DNA from 2 places in the Solibacillus sp. FSL K6-1554 genome. Region 2 is predicted to be linked to the other one. Evidence: riboswitches for the same ligand, from Rfam matches in the RefSeq annotation. Region 2 holds a riboswitch; the other holds the start of a gene.
The links. Region 2 has a riboswitch for FMN ahead of ribE (riboflavin synthase). Riboswitches for the same ligand answer to the same signal wherever they lie in the genome.

Region 1 (9,218 bases), 770 kb from region 2:
GTAAAGCATTTGAAGAAGTATATGCATCATCAGAGCCGATAGTAGAGGAACTGAAGCTGCCTTCAAATCGGGAAGAAGATGCGAGTGACACCAATTATATTGTATTAGGTTTCCCACTGAAAAGTGTTGAAGACTTACATGGGGCCGTTTTTATATACAAAAATCCCGATGCGTTACACCAGACAAGTAATGAAACAACGAAAATTGTTGTTATAGCTGCAGCCATCGCATTTATATTGACGACAATTTTTGCATTTTTCCTATCTTCTAAAATAACGCTTCCATTGCGTAAAATGAGAGAGCATGCATTCGAATTGGCAAAGGGACGTTTCGATTCTAAAATTGAAACGAAGCAAAATGATGAAATTGGTCAGCTTGCCGTTGCGTTTAACCAGATGGGTCGCCAATTGAAGCATCATTTGGAAGTGATCAACCAGGAAAAAGAACAATTATCGAGTATTTTAACATCGATGACCGATTCCGTTATTACATTTAATCGTGATAAAACGATTTTAGTGAGCAATCCTCCTGCAGAGCGGCTACTGCAAAAATGGTTCGTCGAAAAAGGATTGGACAGCTCCAAGCCGATACCTGATGAACTTTACCAAATGCTTGATCATGTTTTGAATTTTGAAGATCAGTTGGACGAAGAGTTTGAAATGGGCAAATCCTATTACAGTATAACGATTAGTCCGCTGTACAGCAGGGACTCCATTCGTGGGGCAGTCGCTGTTATACGAGATAAAACCGAGGAAACAAAACTGGAAAAGCTGAAATCAGATTTTATCGCCAATGTTTCACATGAACTTCGGACACCAATCGCGATGCTACAAGGCTATTCAGAGGCGATTATTGATGGGGTTGTGACAACAGAGGAAGAACGTATAGATATGATCCGTGTAATATATGATGAATCACAGCGTATGAGTCGTCTTGTAACAGATTTACTTGACTTGGCGCGGATGGAATCGGGACATATGACCCTGTATAAGGAAGAAGTACCATTAGTTACAGTTATTGAAAGAATGACACATAAGTTTGACCAAACAGCGAAAGAAAAGCATGTGCAACTGCAGATTGAAACAGACTTTTCGGACGAAACGCTTATTTCGATTGATGAGGACCGCATCGAGCAAGTGTTAACGAACTTAATTGATAATGCGATTCGCCATACACCAGCCGATGGATCCGTGACTGTTTCAATGATAAATGAGCAAAATTACGCAAAAATTCAAGTGAGCGATACAGGGCAAGGCATTCCTCAAGATGATTTGCCATATGTATTCGAACGGTTCTACAAAGCTGATAAAGCACGTACTCGCTCAAAAGGCGGAACGGGTTTAGGTCTGGCCATTACGAAAAATATTGTGGAAGCACATAACGGAAGAATTTCTGTTGATAGTGTCGAACAGCAAGGTACAACCTTTACATTTTACTTGCCATTACCTTAAAAAAATGGGGTAATGGAATAATGAGTATGAAAAAGTTTATCATTTTGAATCGCTCAAAGTGATAAACTTTTCTTTTTAATTGACTAGTTCGTTTATAAACGGATGATTATTGTAACTTTTTTGTTTCGAAAACGACAAATTACGTGAATGGAGGTGGGATGGGTGCAGCAATCCATTTTCCATCGATTATACGATACGTATCATCAGGATGTTTTTAATTTTTTGTTCTACTTAGTAAAAGACCGTACCACAGCTGAGGATCTTGCCCATGAAGTGTATGTTCGTGTATTAAAATCATACGACCGTTTCGAAGGGAAAAGCTCTGAAAAGACCTGGCTGTTTTCAATAGCAAAAAATGTAGCGATCGATCATTTTAGAAAAAAACAAGTACGTGATAAGCATGCATTTACAGCATTTGATTGGGAGACAGAGCAACTCGTAAGCCCAATCCCTTCACCTGAACAATTTACCGAATTAAATGATCAGCTCCATCAATTATTGGTTGCATTGGAAGAATGTTCAGGAGATCAGAAAATGGTTATTATTATGCGTTTTATTCAAGAACTGTCCATCCAGGAAACAGCTGAAATTTTAGGGTGGACGCCCGGCAAAGTTAAAACGACACAGCACCGTGCTTTAAAGAATCTGCGGCTGCTATTGGAAGAGCAAGAAGGAAGGGAGGCGAATCCATTATGAAAAAGGAGCATTGGGATGAAAAAGAGATTGAACTTTTTCTGAAAAAAGCACCGAAAGTAACCGATCATCGTTCAAAAGATGAGGTATTTAATCGATTAAAGGATGATGGAGCATTTAATGAAGATCCGCCTCATATACAGCAAAACAATCAAAAAGGCATCCGTTGGACACCGTTATTCGTTTCGATTGCATCAATATTTATTATTGTTTTAATCAGCGCACAATTTATAGGGAATAATGAGTCCGTCACAATGCAAAATGAAACATTTGACATTCAGACTCCAGAAACGGAAGAAAATATGACGATGAGTGCAAAAGAAGATGCGTCTACACAAAATGAGCGCTCCATGATTAATAGTTTTACGACGGAAGCTCAACCGGAGCAAACGTTAGTTTATGAAAATGAGCTTGCCGACAACACATTATTAGAAATTGGTCTTGCAGGGGATGATGCAGAAAGCGTACCAGTGAGCATATTGATTCCAAATGAAGTTGTTGCCGAAAAAACAGGTACAGAAAATCCGTCAAAGCTGGAACTTTATAATACATTCAGTCCGTTGCTTGATGAACAGTCGCTCGGGTTTAATGAATATCATCCTTACAAGGGTGAATTGCGAGAAGAAGGGAACACGCTAGTTCACATATTGCCGGAGGGTCACCAATATGATGCAGGAACAGCTTCCTTATCGAATTATCTTGGTTCACTTGTCGATACTTTCAGTGATGCATATACGGAAGTGCAAATAGAAAATATCTCCGGAAAACCAATTTACTTCGATCATATTGGCGATGTAAATGAGCCGTTTCTATTAAATGATGAGAACGCTCAATATAATTATTTTATGTATCAGATGCGCAATGGGGCGGTATATTTAAGTCCGAATTTCCGAATGAGCTTTACAAATGTCGAAGAAGCAATCAAAAATATGACGGTGGAAGCGAACGATATATATAGAACGGTTATATTGCCAGGTGTATATTTAAAAGTTGAAGACGCTGAATCAGTCGTTACGATTACATTTGAAGAGCCTTTAAACTTGGAGAATTACGAGCCTGCACAAGCAATGCGAATGATTGAAGGGTTAATAATGACAGCGGCAAGTTTTGATAAACAAGTCAAATTCGAAAATATTGTACAGGAACAATGGGGCGGTTTTGATTTCACAAAACCAGTGGAGAAGCCGATTGCTGCAAATCGTATCCATTATGAATTTCAATAATCCAAATTAATTTACTAGGAATTGTAAGCAATGGGCTTTACAATTCCTTTTTTTTATATATAATAAGAATTGTAGCAAGGTAATTGTTACATAATTTCATATTGATTCATCTTCGGGGCAGGGTGTAACTCCCGACCGGCGGTAATAAAAGTGATAACCTCTGACCATTTACTTGGAGGAAGTTATGTCAAACTTTTCGAGCCCGCGAGCCACTTTTGTGTGCAGGATTTGGTGCGATTCCAAAGCCGACAGTATAGTCTGGATGGGAGAAGGTGAAGGTACGGTCGTCATTTTTTTGAAAATGCCGTGCTTTGCAGTACTTATTTTCAAGTTCCTTATTTGTTGCGGAATATTTTTTCGTATACAAAAATCAGGAATTGCTGCAAATGCACTGATAGACCCTTTATTTAAGTGTGCCTATTTCTCCCTTATGCTCTATTTGAGTATAAGGGTTTTTTCATGAAATGATTTGATACGTCCTTTCTTCTTGCGAGATGGAATCAGCAAAGAGGAGAGATTTATATGCAAAAAAGAAGTTTAAAGTTACGGTCATTCGTAACAATCGCAATGCTGAGTGGAGTTTCATTTGTTCTAATGTTGTTAAACTTCCCACTACCATGGTTCCCAGTGTTTTTACAAATTGATTTCAGTGATGTGCCAGCATTGATTGCGGCAATTACAATGGGTCCTGTTGCGGGTATTCTAGTTGAACTTGTCAAAAATGTGCTTGACTGGATTTACACAGGGGCTCCTGAAGGAATTCCGGTAGGCCATATGGCAAACTTTGCTACAGGTGTCTTATTCATTTTACCAGCTTACTATATTTATAAAAAATTCCCTTCTGCAAAAGGGTTGATGACAGGCTTAGTGGTTTCTACGGTTGTTATGTCACTAGGAATGGCAGCATTAAATTATGTGGCGTTCTTACCGCTGTATACGTACTTACTAGGCTTCGAATATAATATGTACGAAACGATCGTACTGGGTATTTTACCATTTAATATTGTCAAAGGAATTATGATGATTGTTGTCGTGACGATGCTTTACCGTACAATGCGTGTATGGATTGAAAATCAGCGCCGACAATATTTAGCTTAATTAAATAATAAAATTTGGAGCGATGTCGTAAAAGTGTTAACTTTATGACACCGCTCCTTTTATATTTACTATTACTATTGTCATTCTGTTATAGGGCTGATATGATATTGTACATTGTTAAGAAAATTAGGACGTTTCATTAAAACACCATGAAATGACATCTTGGGAGAGAATATGATGGACAAAAAAATACCATTTTCAACCTATGCAGTAATCGGAACGATGCTGTTTGGTATGTTTTTTGGAGCGGGAAATTTAATATTTCCGATTCAAATGGGGCAATTGGCAGGAACGAATTATTGGTTTGCGCTAATTGGCTTTTTAGTTACGGCAATTGGTTTGCCGTTTTTAGGAATTCTGGCAATCGGATTGTCGGGAAGTAATGGATTGCGTGATTTGGCAAGTAAAGTACATCCAGTGTTTGGATTGTTTTTTGCATTGGCTTTATATTTAACAATCGGGCCGTTTTTTGCAATTCCACGTACAGCAACCGTACCGTTTGTCGTTGGATTTGAACCGTTTATCGATCCTTCACAGGCAACATTGTGGCTAGCGGTATTCAGTTTTATTTTCTTCACGATAGTTTTTTACTTTTCGTTAAATCCGGCGAAAATAATGGACATTATCGGAAAATACTTAACGCCAGCCTTTTTAATATTTTTATTTTTATTAATCGGAATTAGTCTATTTTCTCCGATGGGGAAATTTGTTGAGCCTGCTGGGGCTTATATTAACGAGGCGTTTATGACAGGATTTAAAGAAGGCTATAATACGATGGATGCACTTGCTTCACTTGCGTTCGGTATTGTAGTCATCCATGCGATTAAACGGACAGGTATTACAGATAAAAAAGAAATTGCAAAAGCGACTTGGAAATCGGGTATTTTTGCAATGGCATTAATGATGCTAATATACGGTCTGATTGCTTACATGGGAGCATCAAGTGTAACCGCTATTGGTACATTTGAAAATGGTGGGCAAATTTTTGCGGCTGTAGCTGATCATTACTTCGGCTCATACGGTGCGATTTTGTTGGCGATTATTATTGTACTTGCATGTTTGAAAACAAGTATTGGGCTCATTACTTCATGCAGTGAGTTTTTCCATGAAGTGTTTCCGAAAATCAGCTATAAGACATTTGTAGTGATGCTATGTGCTGTTTCTTTTATCATTGCGAACTTTGGGTTAACGAATATTATTACATATGCGGTTCCGGTGTTGATGTTCCTTTACCCGCTGGCAATTGTGTTAATAATCCTGGCACTTTTAGGACCGTTGTTTCACTATAAAAAACCTGTATTTACAGGTGCGATTGTGCTGGTATTCTTTATTAGTATAATTGATGGATACAATGCATTGATCGGTAGTGTACCGGCATTTGAAGTAAGTTTGTTGTCATCTATTTCAACGATCTATGCGGACTACTTGCCGCTTTATTCAATTGGCTTAGGATGGATTGTACCGGCTGTAGTTGGAGCTGTTATCGGATTATGTATTCCGAATCGCAGCGGTGAAGTAAATACGAATTAAAAAAATGGGTGTGTAATAGGAAAAATTTCCTTTTACACACCCGTTTTCTGTTTTAGTGGATATTTTGCTTTTTGAAGTTTCCGCCTTTAACTTCGACTACTTCGTACACCGTCACAAAGGCATTCGGATCGATTTCACGAATGATTCCTTTTATTTTGCTTTCCTCCATTCGGTTAATTACACAAGTGATTTCTTGGAACTCCTGATGCGAGTAAGCACCGTATACCGTATTGAATGTGGCGCTTCGTCCTAAGCGGTCCCGGATCGTTTCGACCATTTTAAGTGGCTCGTTCGTAATAATTTTGTATGTTTTAGAGCCGCTTAGTCCTTCTTCTACAATTATGATAACTTTCGATGCAATATAGTACGCAATTGCTGATAGCAAGGCACCTTTGAATCCGAAAACAAACGAAACGATAATGAAAACGAAAAAGTTTAAAAATAGAATGAGATCACTTGTACCAAAAGGGAGTTTTCTGGAAAGTAACACAGCAAGCATGTCTATCCCGTCGAGAGCCCCACCATTGCGGAGTGCTAAACCCATACCGATACCTAAAATGATCCCCCCTACAACTGTAATAAGCAACGCATCGCCAGTAATGATTGTTGGTACATGGTGCATAAGCGAAGTACCGATTGCTAATGATGCAATCCCGATAACAGAATTGATAGCAAATGTTTTTCCGATTTGTTTATATCCTAAATAAATAAACGGGATGTTTAGTAAGGCGATCAGCAGGCCTAATGATATTGGCGTTAGCTGAGAAATAACGATACTAATCCCCGTAATTCCGCCATCCGATACGTTATTTGGTATTAATACTGCTTCTAATCCATAAGCGGCGATTAAACCGCCAATAATAACAATGATTTTTTGTCCGATTGACTTTGCGATGTCTTGCTTCGACATAAAATTCCCCCTCAATTTGCATGGTAATAATTATACATGAATTTCGGCCAGATGACTTTTCAACGAGTAAATTAACCAACTTTTTTGCAAAAAAAATAGCATCAATGTATATAGTAATGAAATTTTACGTCATTTAATTACGGGATATGTACTGAAACGTAACATGGATTATAAAACCATTTAAGGGAATGTTCGAATTATGCGATAAGATCGTTCTAAAAAACGTATGTTAGTTTTTATAACATTAAATTGACAAGGGATATTACATTGGTTTAAAGTAAATGGTAAGAAGAGGGAGGCGAGATAATGAGTCGAGAGTTTCGAAGAGCTATGCCGTTACTGCCGATTAGCATGGTTATGCAATTGACGGAATTAACGGCCAGACAAATTCGCTATTATGAGGAACATGAACTAATCGTCCCTGCCAGATCAGAAGGGAATCGCCGGATGTTTTCTCTTGATGATATTGATGCATTGCTGGAAATAAGAGAGTTACTCGACCAGGGCATTAATATGGCGGGTGTCAAAAAGGTATTTGCAATGAGATCGAAAGAGTATGTAAAGAAACCTGACGTGGTACGCGTGACAGATACAGAATTGCGGACTATATTGCGTGAAGAAATGCTGCAGGCACAGCGCATGCAAAAAACATCGCTACGTCAAGGCGATTTATCGCGTTTCTTTCAATATAAAACTGAGTAGGACCAACTAAAAAGGAGAGTGTTGAAGTATGGCAAATGTAATGGTGAATGGAACAAGCAAAACAACGAAAGAAAGCATTAAGAAAATTGTAGCAGATAAAAATGTTAAATTTATTCGTCTGCAATTTACCGATATTTTAGGAACAATTAAAAATGTTGAAATTCCGGTAAGTCAGTTAGACAAAGCACTGGATAACAAAATGATGTTTGACGGTTCTTCAATTGAAGGCTTCGTACGTATTGAAGAATCTGACATGTATTTGCGCCCGGACCTAGATACATTTATGATTTTCCCATGGACTGCAGAAAAAGGGAAAGTAGCCCGACTAATTTGTGACATCGCACGTCCGGACGGCTCTCCTTTTGAAGGGGATCCTCGCTCTAACTTAAAAAGAATGTTAAAAGAAATGGAGGAATTAGGTTTTACAAGCTTTAACTTAGGACCTGAACCAGAATTCTTCTTATTTAAATTAGATGAAAAAGGCAACCCGACATTAGAGTTGAACGATGATGGTGGCTACTTCGACTTGGCACCGACAGATTTAGGGGAAAACTGCCGCCGCGATATCGTATTGGAATTGGAGGAAATGGGCTTTGAAATTGAAGCATCGCACCATGAAGTTGCTCCGGGTCAACACGAAATTGACTTCAAATATGCCAACGCGGTGGAAGCATGCGATAACATCCAAACATTCAAATTAGTAGTAAAAACAATTGCGCGTAAACATGGCTTACATGCGACATTTATGCCAAAACCATTATTCGGCGTGAACGGTTCAGGAATGCATTTCAACTTATCATTATTCCAAGGAAGCAAAAATGCGTTTTGGGATGAAGGGGAAGACTTACAGTTATCAAAAACGGCAAAACATTTCTTAGCAGGTGTATTAAAGCATGTTCAAGGATTTACAGCGGTGACGAATCCGACTGTCAACTCATACAAACGTTTAGTACCTGGCTACGAAGCACCTTGTTATGTGGCATGGTCACCAAAAAACCGTTCACCATTAGTACGTATTCCGGAATCTCGCGGTCTATCAACTCGTATTGAATTACGCTCAGTTGACCCATCTGCAAACCCGTACTTAGCAATGGCTGTTATTTTGGCTGCAGGATTGGATGGCGTGAAAAATGAAATCGAGCCACCAGCACCGGTTGACCGTAACATTTACGTGATGAATGCTGAAGAGCGTGCAGCTTATGGTATTGCAAGTTTACCAGGTTCATTGGATGCAGCATTAAGTACTTTAGCGAAAGATGAAGTAATCATCGATGCGTTAGGTGAACATATTTATGCAAACTTTAAAGAAGCAAAAGAAGTGGAGTTTGATATGTTCCGCACAACTGTTACACAGTGGGAACGCGACCAATATATGAAGATGTACTAAGAAAAAAGCGTTGGGGCTGTAAGCTCCAACGCTTTTATCATTTTTCTTGCCCACAAGCTGATTTTTGATTGCCCACATTTTGCCCACAAACTTTTTTATTGTCCCAATTTTTCCATGTATTCATCGAAATCAAAAGTGAAAAACATATTAAAGAGGTGGTATATCTGATTTTAATAGTCGGTAGAGGTTAACAGAATATAAGATATGTTAAATAAAAAAGTTGG
Region 2 (9,218 bases):
AGCAATACCGATTAGTGCCCAAACGATGACTAGTGGAAAGAAAATATCCTGCGAGATGGCAACGGCCAAATAACCGAGAATAACCGCAACTCCTACAAGTACGAGCGAACCAACCACCTCTGAAATCCCCAAATCGATACCATGGTATTTTAACACATAACTTACATTAGCAATTGTCGCTACGGATATCCAAGCTAAGTAAAATGAAAATGGAAAACGCTCTGAAAGACCTTTTTCAGTATTTTTATACTGCAGGTAAATCGCTATCAGTGTAAATAACAAAAAGAACATAACGATAATGGACAGTATAAACTGTTCATAATGCCAACTGAACAGCCAAGCAATATTAAATATACAGCTGATGATAAATAAAATACCCACTTTTCCTTTAAAACGATTGTCTTTCACTTTGCGGTATATAGTAATCAGCCATAAAACAAGCAATCCATAAATCAGCGACCAAATGGAAAACACATAGCCTGCCGGCGTAAATAATACTTCCAGACGATTTGTTATTTCAGACGCCGTTTGCCCGTTTAACGGCAGTGTATTTGACAGCACATTTACTACTATTACAGCGATCATGGCTATCCACATTGTAATATACAAGCCCATTTTTCATCATCCTTTTTTCTAGAATTAGGGAACTATACCCTTTTTTAAAAAAGAATAAGCGGTGAATAAGCTATTGTGTTTTTAATGTGAATTACGCATAGTTAACTGTTATAATTGTTTTTCAAATGCAAGCTTGATGCCAAATCCGATTAGTACAGCACCCGTCAACGTTTCGATTACAGATTGTGTAGCAGGTTTTTTCATGAAATTGCGAATTTTGTTTAATAAAAAAACATAGAGCGCAAACCAAATAAATGTTAAAACAATATAGATGATTCCCATCGTCAAAAATGGCCAAAACGGTTCTGCGCCTTTAGATAGGAATTGCGGTAAAAACGTCAGGAAAAATACTGCTACTTTAGGGTTTGTGATATTCGTAATGAGTCCCTGTTTAAAATACGAATTGCCTTTAGCTTCAATTTCCGGAATGTCCGTCAATTCCTCTGAAACAGCTTTTTTAGCACGCATGCTCATCAATGTTTTTATACCCAAATAGCATAAATAGGCTGCTCCTACGTATTTCAACACTGTAAATGCCACGGCAGATTTTACGATAATCGCCGATAGCCCTGCCACCGCTGCAATTGTATGGACCGTTAATCCTGCGCAAGAGCCGACCATTGTTTGAAATCCGCCCTTTTGTCCGTTAACGATTGTATTTTTCGTAACGATCGCTGTATCAGGACCCGGCAATACAATCAGAAGAACACACGCAATGATAAAGAACACAACATTCTCCATTTACTCACCTTCATTTTCTGAATTTTTAAATATGGTAACATGTTCATCTGAATGAAGCTAGGGGAATTTATAGTTTAATGGATTGCTTTTGTATCGTTAATTTTATGTATCCCGTTAAATTTTGTAATCAGTGACTTGTTTTATTAGAAGAGTTTTATGTTTATTAGAAAACTTCATCTGTTTATTAGCATTTTCAGAATCTTTATTTGAACATCTAAGTACGATATTAGAACAATTGGTCTTCTGTCAATATTTCGGACACGCGTTAAGAGACTTTTTTGCTACCGCCCTTCGGTTGCTCTGTTTTTCATCCCTCCATGCCCAGACCTGAGCATGGAGGGATGAAAACCCTGTAAGAGAACTTTATGAGGCATTTTGACAAACTGACTCCTGTTGATTTCTCTCAAATTGGTTTGGTGATAAATAACCGATTGTTGAATGACGTCGTCGTTCATTGTAAAAGTTTACGATATATGACTCCACGCTCTTTCGTGCTTCTTTTTTGGATTCGAAACGGTGACGATAGATCCATTCTTTTTTGATTGTGGCGTGGAAGGATTCAATACACGCATTGTCATAGGGATCTCCTTTACGACTCATGCTAATTTTAATCCCATGTTCTTTTAAAGTTCTTGTATAGCTTGTGGCACAATATTGTGCGCCTCGATCTGAATGATGAACTAATCCCTTCTCGGGTTTTCGAACTGCTAATGCATGCTTCAAGGCTTGATCTACTAATGTTTCTTCCATATGATCTGCGATGGCCCAGCCGACGATTTTACGAGAATATAAATCCATGATGGACGCAAGATACACCCACCCCTCCAGTGTTCGAATATAAGTTATATCTGCGACCCATACTTTATTTTTCTCTTTTACTTGAAATTGACGTTTGACTAGATTCGGATAAATAAATTGATGGTGATTGGAATCCGTTGTTCGTTGAACAGTTTTCGGGATTACGGCACTTAACCCAAGGTTTCGCATCATATTCGCAATTTTCTTTTGCGAACAGACATAACCTAAACTCGCTAAGTCTTGCGCAATGCGAGGGCTACCGTATGTACCAAAACTCCTCGCATACGATCGATGAATCTGATAGGCAATTTCTGTATCACGTACTTCTTTTTCCGATAAGGGCTGTATCTGTTTTTTACGCCAATCATAATAACCGCTTTTTGAAACCATCAATACTTTACACATCATCGCAATGCCAAAGTCGTTTTTATGCTTTTCAATGAATGCATAAATCACTCGGGGTTTTTCGCGAAGATGTGCATAGCCTTTTTTAGAATTTCATTCTCTTCTTCCAAATCACGTAACTTCTTATCAAACGCTGCCTGCAACTTATCTACTTCGCTAGAAGTAAAGTATCGTGTGACATCCTGATTTTTCGATTCACGATAATCTTTAATCCATTTATGGATCGTTGAAGACCCAATTTCAAACTTAAATGCCAGATCTGAAACTTTTGCGCCATCTTCTAAAACAGACTTTAAAATGTATTCTTTTGTTTGTGCGTCTAATCGCTTACGAGTTTGTTTTTCTTTCATCGGTTCCACGTCCTTTTTTAGATATCTTAATCTTAAAGTGTCTCTTAAGACGTGTCCATTTTTTATACTAACCTCACAATTGCTAAATATATTAGAAAACCGATAACTTATTAGAAAATGTCAAATCGATATTAGATGATTTATAATTTTATTAGAAAATCTGGATCAGCAATCAGTTCTCCGTTAACAACCTAATTTTCTCGGCAGCATTCCCGATAATGACATCCGCCTCAACTTTCCCCGAGTAGTCTATATACATGACCACCTGTTCTTTTACGAAGATGAATTCTTTGTTTTGGTCACTTTGGCGCATAAGTAATTGATCAAATCCGTCATGCTCTCTTTCCGTAAATAATTCTGCTTCATCATCAAACGTATGCTCAGTGATTAAGTCATCAACCAATGGTGCAACAAGGGAGTGAAAGCTTAACCGGTAAATTTCAGCCGAGATACCAGGGTTGTAACTGTTGTTCGGGTCAGACCATTGCCCTTTCTTTTCAATAAAATTTTCCTTCATTTTATATTGCACAGGAGCAACTATACTCCAGTTTTCCGAGTAACTGTTTCTCCAATCTTCTCCATCAATTATAAAAACATCACGTTCAAGATGTGAAGCATTTTCGATTGCTGCAAGCCTGACAAACGGCAGTGTTGTATCTTCTTTTGGTAATGTAACCGTACCTAAATGCAACAACTGGTAAAATGGAATGCAAACGGCAATTAATGATATAGCCAAAGTCATTACATAAGTTATTATGTTATTACGATAAAAATTCTCCCATGGTTTTGGCCGACCATCAGGACTCCCCTCTTTCAAATCGCGTTGTATGCGTGCAATACCTAGTAGCCCCATTCCCATGGAGAATAAGTAAAATATGTTTAATAAATAAAGAAACATCGTGCCAAACAAATTGCCTTCAATTAATGTTAATATTGGTGTATCGTCTGTAAACCAAAGGCTGCCTATAAGCCAAAAAAGAGCTGCCAAAGCGAATAATATAAAGATGAAACTTATCAATGTCTTCTTGAAAAGAGCATTTGCCACAGTTATTTGCTCTTCCCGATCTATCGGAGGTTCATTTGCTTTACGTTCAGTCGGTGCTGCAAATACGTGAAAATTGCGGTCACTCGCAATATAGTCCCAGCCGCTTTCTTCGTATAACCGAATTTTTTCACTCGATATATATTTGCTTTTTGCCAGTTCCAGCCGGTAATCCATTTGTTTGCGATCACCTTTCTTAAACTTTGCAAAATGAGTACCAATCTCATAAAAATGCAGCCCTTGCTCGGACATATCTGAAAACCAGCATTCATGTTCCTTGATACGCCAATACTGCCTTGGTCTTATTCTACGTACTATTTCTGCCATCGCTCTACCTCCTTGTAAGTCTTACCTAACAATAGAATAGAAGGGATTGTTTGTAAATAAAAAATAAGGACCTGGAATCTATTTCAGCACTCCCTGACGAAATAAAAAAATTAAAATTTTTCACAGCAAAAAGGCAACCCTACCCATGTAAGATTGCCTTTTACACCGCTTGGAACTAACTATCCGCAAGCAGCAATATTTTCTGAGCTGCATTCTCCACTAGAACATCAAGCTCTGCATATCCGTAATAACGTATATACATTACCACCTTATCTTTTGATGCAACTAATTGTTTCCATTCTTCATCCTCGCGAGTAATAAGGTGATCAAAGCCAGGGTGTTTCCTTTCTATGAAACTTTCCCTTTCATCTCCGTATGTATGCCACTCCATCAAGTCAGACAGCAATGGTTTAGCGAACGCCTGAAATGTTAAATTGTATATTTTAGTAGAAACGCTCGGTGAGTATGTACCACTTTTATCTAACCACATTTCATCCTTAATTATTCCACTTTCGTCGGTCTCAAACTGAACGGGTGCAAAGATACTCCAATTTGTTGAATAACGGTTTGCCCAATCGATTTCATCTGTATAATATTCATCCCGGATTAGCTGTGGATTTTGTTCGATATCGGCTAAACGAACAAACGGCAAGTTTTCATCATTCTTTGGAAGTGTATAGTTATCCATTTTTTTTAATTGGTAAAGTGGCATAATTAAGCCGCTTACGAGAATAATCCCTATAAAGACAACCGAAAATACACCATTTTTTCGCAAACTTTTTTTCCAAGGGGCATGATGGTTGATGGCTTTGCCTTCATTTAAACTTTTTTTCAATTCTTTAATCGCCAATAAAGCTCTTATGGCGTAAAAAACATAGTGAATATAGACGAGAGTAAGGATACTTTGCTGTACGACATATCCTTCAACTAAACGTAATACAGGTGCTCCATCCAAAAACCACATTGCCAAAAGCATACCTAGAATCAGGGCCACTACAAGAGAAATCCATACTAAATTAAATACGAGTTTTTTACTTAGCCGCTGTAACGTAAATGCCTGTTCTGCAGAATCTGTATGGATTTCGGGTGCATTGTTTTCAGTTGGTGAAGAGAAAACATGAAACCATTGATGGCTTGTGACATACTTCCAGCCGTTTTCCTCGTACAGATCAATTTGCATTGGTAATTAATTTCCTATCTGTCACTTCAATCCGGTATTCAATTCGCTTCGGGTCACCTTTTTTAAAATGGGCTAAATTTGTTCCCATTTTATGAAGGTGGAGCCCCTGTAACGACATATCCGAAAACCAGCTTTCGTGTTCTCCAATTCGCCAGTAGTTGGTTGGTCGGATTTTGCGCACCATTTTAGTCATCGTTTCCCTCCTCTAATATACTGCTGTCGAAAATCAGAGATTTTAGACGAGCATATTCTATTCTTAATGCATGCTCGCCTTCTTTCGTAATTTCATATATTTTTCGCCGCCCATCGTCTTTTGCCAAAGCGATTAATCCGTCTTTTTGCATTCGTGATAGGACACCATATAACGTTCCGGGCCCCATTGTTAAACGGCCTTTTGATACTTCTGTAATGGACTGCATTAATTGATAGCCATGATTTGGACGCATTAACGCCAATAATACGTAGTACATTGCTTCAGTCATTGGCCCGCCATTATAAGACATATTCATTCCTCCAACTATTATGTCATGCGATATATCGTCTGACATAATAGTAAACGACAGGGAATAATTTGTAAACTTGTTATTAAAAGAAAACGAAAAACCACTCCAACATGTTGGAGTGGTCAGCACTAAGCATTCTTAAAACATCTTATTCAAGTTTGCCATTTCAATAGCGGACATTGCGCTGTCGTAGCCTTTATTACCCGCTTTTGTACCAGCGCGTTCAATCGCCTGTTCGATATTTTCTGTTGTGACAATACCGAAAATTACCGGAACCCCTGTATCCAAGCCTGCTTTGGCAATTCCTTTTGCTGCTTCGTTACATACATAGTCGTAATGTGTAGTTGATCCGCGAATGACCGTACCTAAACCGATTACTGCATCATAATTATTTGTTTCAGCCATTTTTTTTGCAACAAACGGTACTTCAAAAGCACCTGGCACCCATGCTGTATCAATGTTTGCTTCGTCAACACCGTGACGTTTTAAACCATCCAGTGCACCGCTTAATAACTTATCATTAATAAATTCATTGAATCGCCCAACGACAATTCCGATTTTCAAATCTGTTCCGACTAATTGTGCTTCAAATGTTTTTCCCATTTTAATTGCTCCTTTTTATACCGATACGGTAGTTAATTTTATATATTGAACTAAGTCTTCGATTGTAATAAATTTCAGTTTATGTTTTTGTGCTAGCTTTTCGAGCTGCGGCATGCGGGCCATTGAACCATCTTCGTTCATAATTTCACAGATGACCGCGACTTCATTTGAACCGCAAAGCTTTGCCAGGTCAACGCCTGCTTCCGTATGCCCTCTACGTTCCAACACGCCCCCCTGTTTTGCAATGAGGGGGAATACATGGCCCGGACGATGAAAATGCTCCGGTTTTGTTGCTGGATCCAGCAATGCTAACATCGTTTTAGAACGTTCAAATGCACTTATACCTGTCGTTGTATGGATATGATCGATACTAATCGTAAAAGCCGTTTGATATGTATCGGTATTGCTTTGCACCATTGGATGAAGGGAAAGCTTTTCTGCAATTGCAGATGAAATTGGTGTACAAATTAACCCTCTTCCATAAAGCGCCATAAAATTAATATTTTCCGGTGTAGCGAATTCTCCTAACACAAGAAAATCCCCTTCATTTTCACGGTTCTCGTCATCTGACACAATAATAATCTCACCGTTTTTCAATGCCTGAATTGCTTCTTCAATCGTATTCATATATCACCACTCCTTTAAAATCCAGTACGTTGCAAAAAGTCCATTGTAATCGTACTTCCCGTTTGATTTTGTAAATGTTTTTTTACATATTTTCCGATTAGATCTGTTTCAATGTTCACAACATCTCCTGGCTTTTTATAGCCTAGTACAGTCTGCTCATACGTATGAGGGATTAAGGAAATGGTAATGAATGTGTCTGTCACCTCAAAAATCGTTAAACTCGTACCGTCTACAGTAATCGAGCCTTTCTTGATGCATTCTGCAATCAAATGCTTTTCCATTGCCAGATCAATATAAACTGCATTGGCGACCGGTCTTTTCCGTTGAATTGTCGCAATCCCATCCACGTGGCCCGATACAATATGTCCGCCAAAACGACCATTCGCCGACATTGCCCGTTCCAAATTGACAGGCATACCTGCTGCTAATTGCTGGAGGCTGGTTGCTTTGACGGTTTCCGGCATAACATCCGCCAAAAATACGGTTGGCGAGAAATGCTTTACAGTCAAACAGACACCGTTAACGGCAATACTGTCCCCGAGTTGGACATCCTCTAAAATTTTGCTTGCGCGAATGGCTAGTTCCATCGCTTGTGTGGACTGGCTGATCGTTTCAACCGTTCCAAGTTCTTCAATGATTCCTGTAAACATCCTGCTCACCTCTTTTTAATAATAAAAAAGAACCCCGATTGAAGTCGGAGTTCGATGAGAGGAAAATTGAGCATCATCAAATAAGCTTTTTGAAGATAATTTTCAAAAAACTGCTGACATTGCTTCCTTCTCCCATCCAGACTATAACTGTCGGCTTTGGACTTGCACCAAATCCTGCACACAAAAGTGGCTCACGGGCTTAGAGATTACTCATCACCGTCGATTGGGAATTTCACCCGACCCCGAAGGAAATTATTTTTCATTGGAAATAAAAAAATCCCGTCACAAGGCGCGACAGGAAAAGTGTATAGCAAAAAACCACATTAAAAATCAAAAAATTTTAAAAATGTGTTGCCATTCCTTCTCCCATCCAGACTATAACTGTCGGCTTTGGATTTGCACCAAAATCCTGCACACAAAAAAGTGGCTCACGGGCTTAGAGATTAACTCATCACCGTCGATTGGGAATTTCACCCGACCCCGAAGGAAATTATTTTATTTGAAAGTTATTGTAACATAAATAAATTAAAAAGCTAATAGTATTTTAGCACTTACTTACTTTTTGTTCCCTCAATCTTTTTACATCTACCCCTCTATCAAATTAATATTTTGAAACTTTACTAATGGTAATATGTAGAATAATATACATAATATAACAGAAAATAGAAAGGAGTTATTGCAAGCTGATTTTAATTGTTTCTCATTGCTTGGTTGCTTTTTTTAAGTTTTAATTCGAATAAAATATAGTGTCGGATAATCTTCAGTAATATAAAAAACAAATACCTTTTTAACGATAATGGAGGCTTTTATGGCGAATAATTCACAGTCGAATAAATATCTTATCTTTCTAGAACTACTGTTTTATGCAGCTTTACCCTATGCAATATGGAAGTTTGGCCGAGAGCCTTTTGGTGACTATGCTGCGATGCTGCTGTCCACTGTTCCCGGGATAATTTATACTGTTTACCGCTTTGCTAAGGATCGGCAGTTTAATGTGACGGGCTTGTTTATTTTAGGCTCGATGCTTATAGGTACTACGTTAGATTTATTGTCAGGTTCAGCGGAGCAAATGATTTGGAATAATGTTTATTTAGGTCTTTTTTACACATTTCTCTATGTAATTTTATTTATTATAAAAAAGCCTTTTCCTTTGTATGTTGCAATTGATTTTGCATATTTGCAAGGCTATGCACGAAAGGACAGTAAAGCTTTGTTCTTTCAAAAAGGGATTTTCGGATGGTTTCAGCTGATCCAGATTGTTTTCATTATTCGAGGACTTGTTATGGCAGGAATTACGGTCTTTTTGCTACGGAAATACGGAATTGACAGTTATGGGGATATGCTGATTTATAAACGTGTAGCAAGTTGGGTATTTTC

Region 1: linked by a shared signal. The riboswitch ahead of MHB58_RS06335 (ECF transporter S component) and the one ahead of ribE (riboflavin synthase) in region 2 are both predicted to bind FMN.

The regions. Positions count from the first base shown of each region.
Region 1 is NZ_JBBOSS010000001.1:1,317,740-1,326,957, forward strand. Features, by position in the region: gene MHB58_RS06320 (ATP-binding protein) at 1-1,451, shown strand, start outside; gene sigX (RNA polymerase sigma factor SigX) at 1,614-2,147, shown strand; gene MHB58_RS06330 (hypothetical protein) at 2,144-3,367, shown strand; FMN riboswitch at 3,472-3,645, shown strand; gene MHB58_RS06335 (ECF transporter S component) at 3,890-4,465, shown strand; gene brnQ (branched-chain amino acid transport system II carrier protein) at 4,643-5,995, shown strand; gene MHB58_RS06345 (YitT family protein) at 6,048-6,905, opposite strand; gene MHB58_RS06350 (MerR family transcriptional regulator) at 7,212-7,607, shown strand; gene glnA (type I glutamate--ammonia ligase) at 7,648-8,994, shown strand.
Region 2 is NZ_JBBOSS010000001.1:2,092,016-2,101,233, forward strand. Features, by position in the region: gene MHB58_RS10195 (TspO/MBR family protein) at 1-615, opposite strand, end outside; gene MHB58_RS10200 (LysE family translocator) at 724-1,356, opposite strand; gene MHB58_RS10205 (IS3 family transposase) at 1,720-2,610, opposite strand; gene MHB58_RS10210 (transposase) at 2,607-2,909, opposite strand; gene MHB58_RS10215 (DUF2812 domain-containing protein) at 3,082-4,278, opposite strand; gene MHB58_RS10220 (DUF2812 domain-containing protein) at 4,454-5,458, opposite strand; gene MHB58_RS10225 (DUF2812 domain-containing protein) at 5,448-5,651, opposite strand; gene MHB58_RS10230 (PadR family transcriptional regulator) at 5,644-5,961, opposite strand; gene ribH (6,7-dimethyl-8-ribityllumazine synthase) at 6,100-6,564, opposite strand; gene ribB (3,4-dihydroxy-2-butanone-4-phosphate synthase) at 6,580-7,191, opposite strand; gene ribE (riboflavin synthase) at 7,206-7,841, opposite strand; FMN riboswitch at 7,962-8,095, opposite strand; FMN riboswitch at 8,196-8,333, opposite strand; gene MHB58_RS10250 (VC0807 family protein) at 8,650-9,218, shown strand, end outside.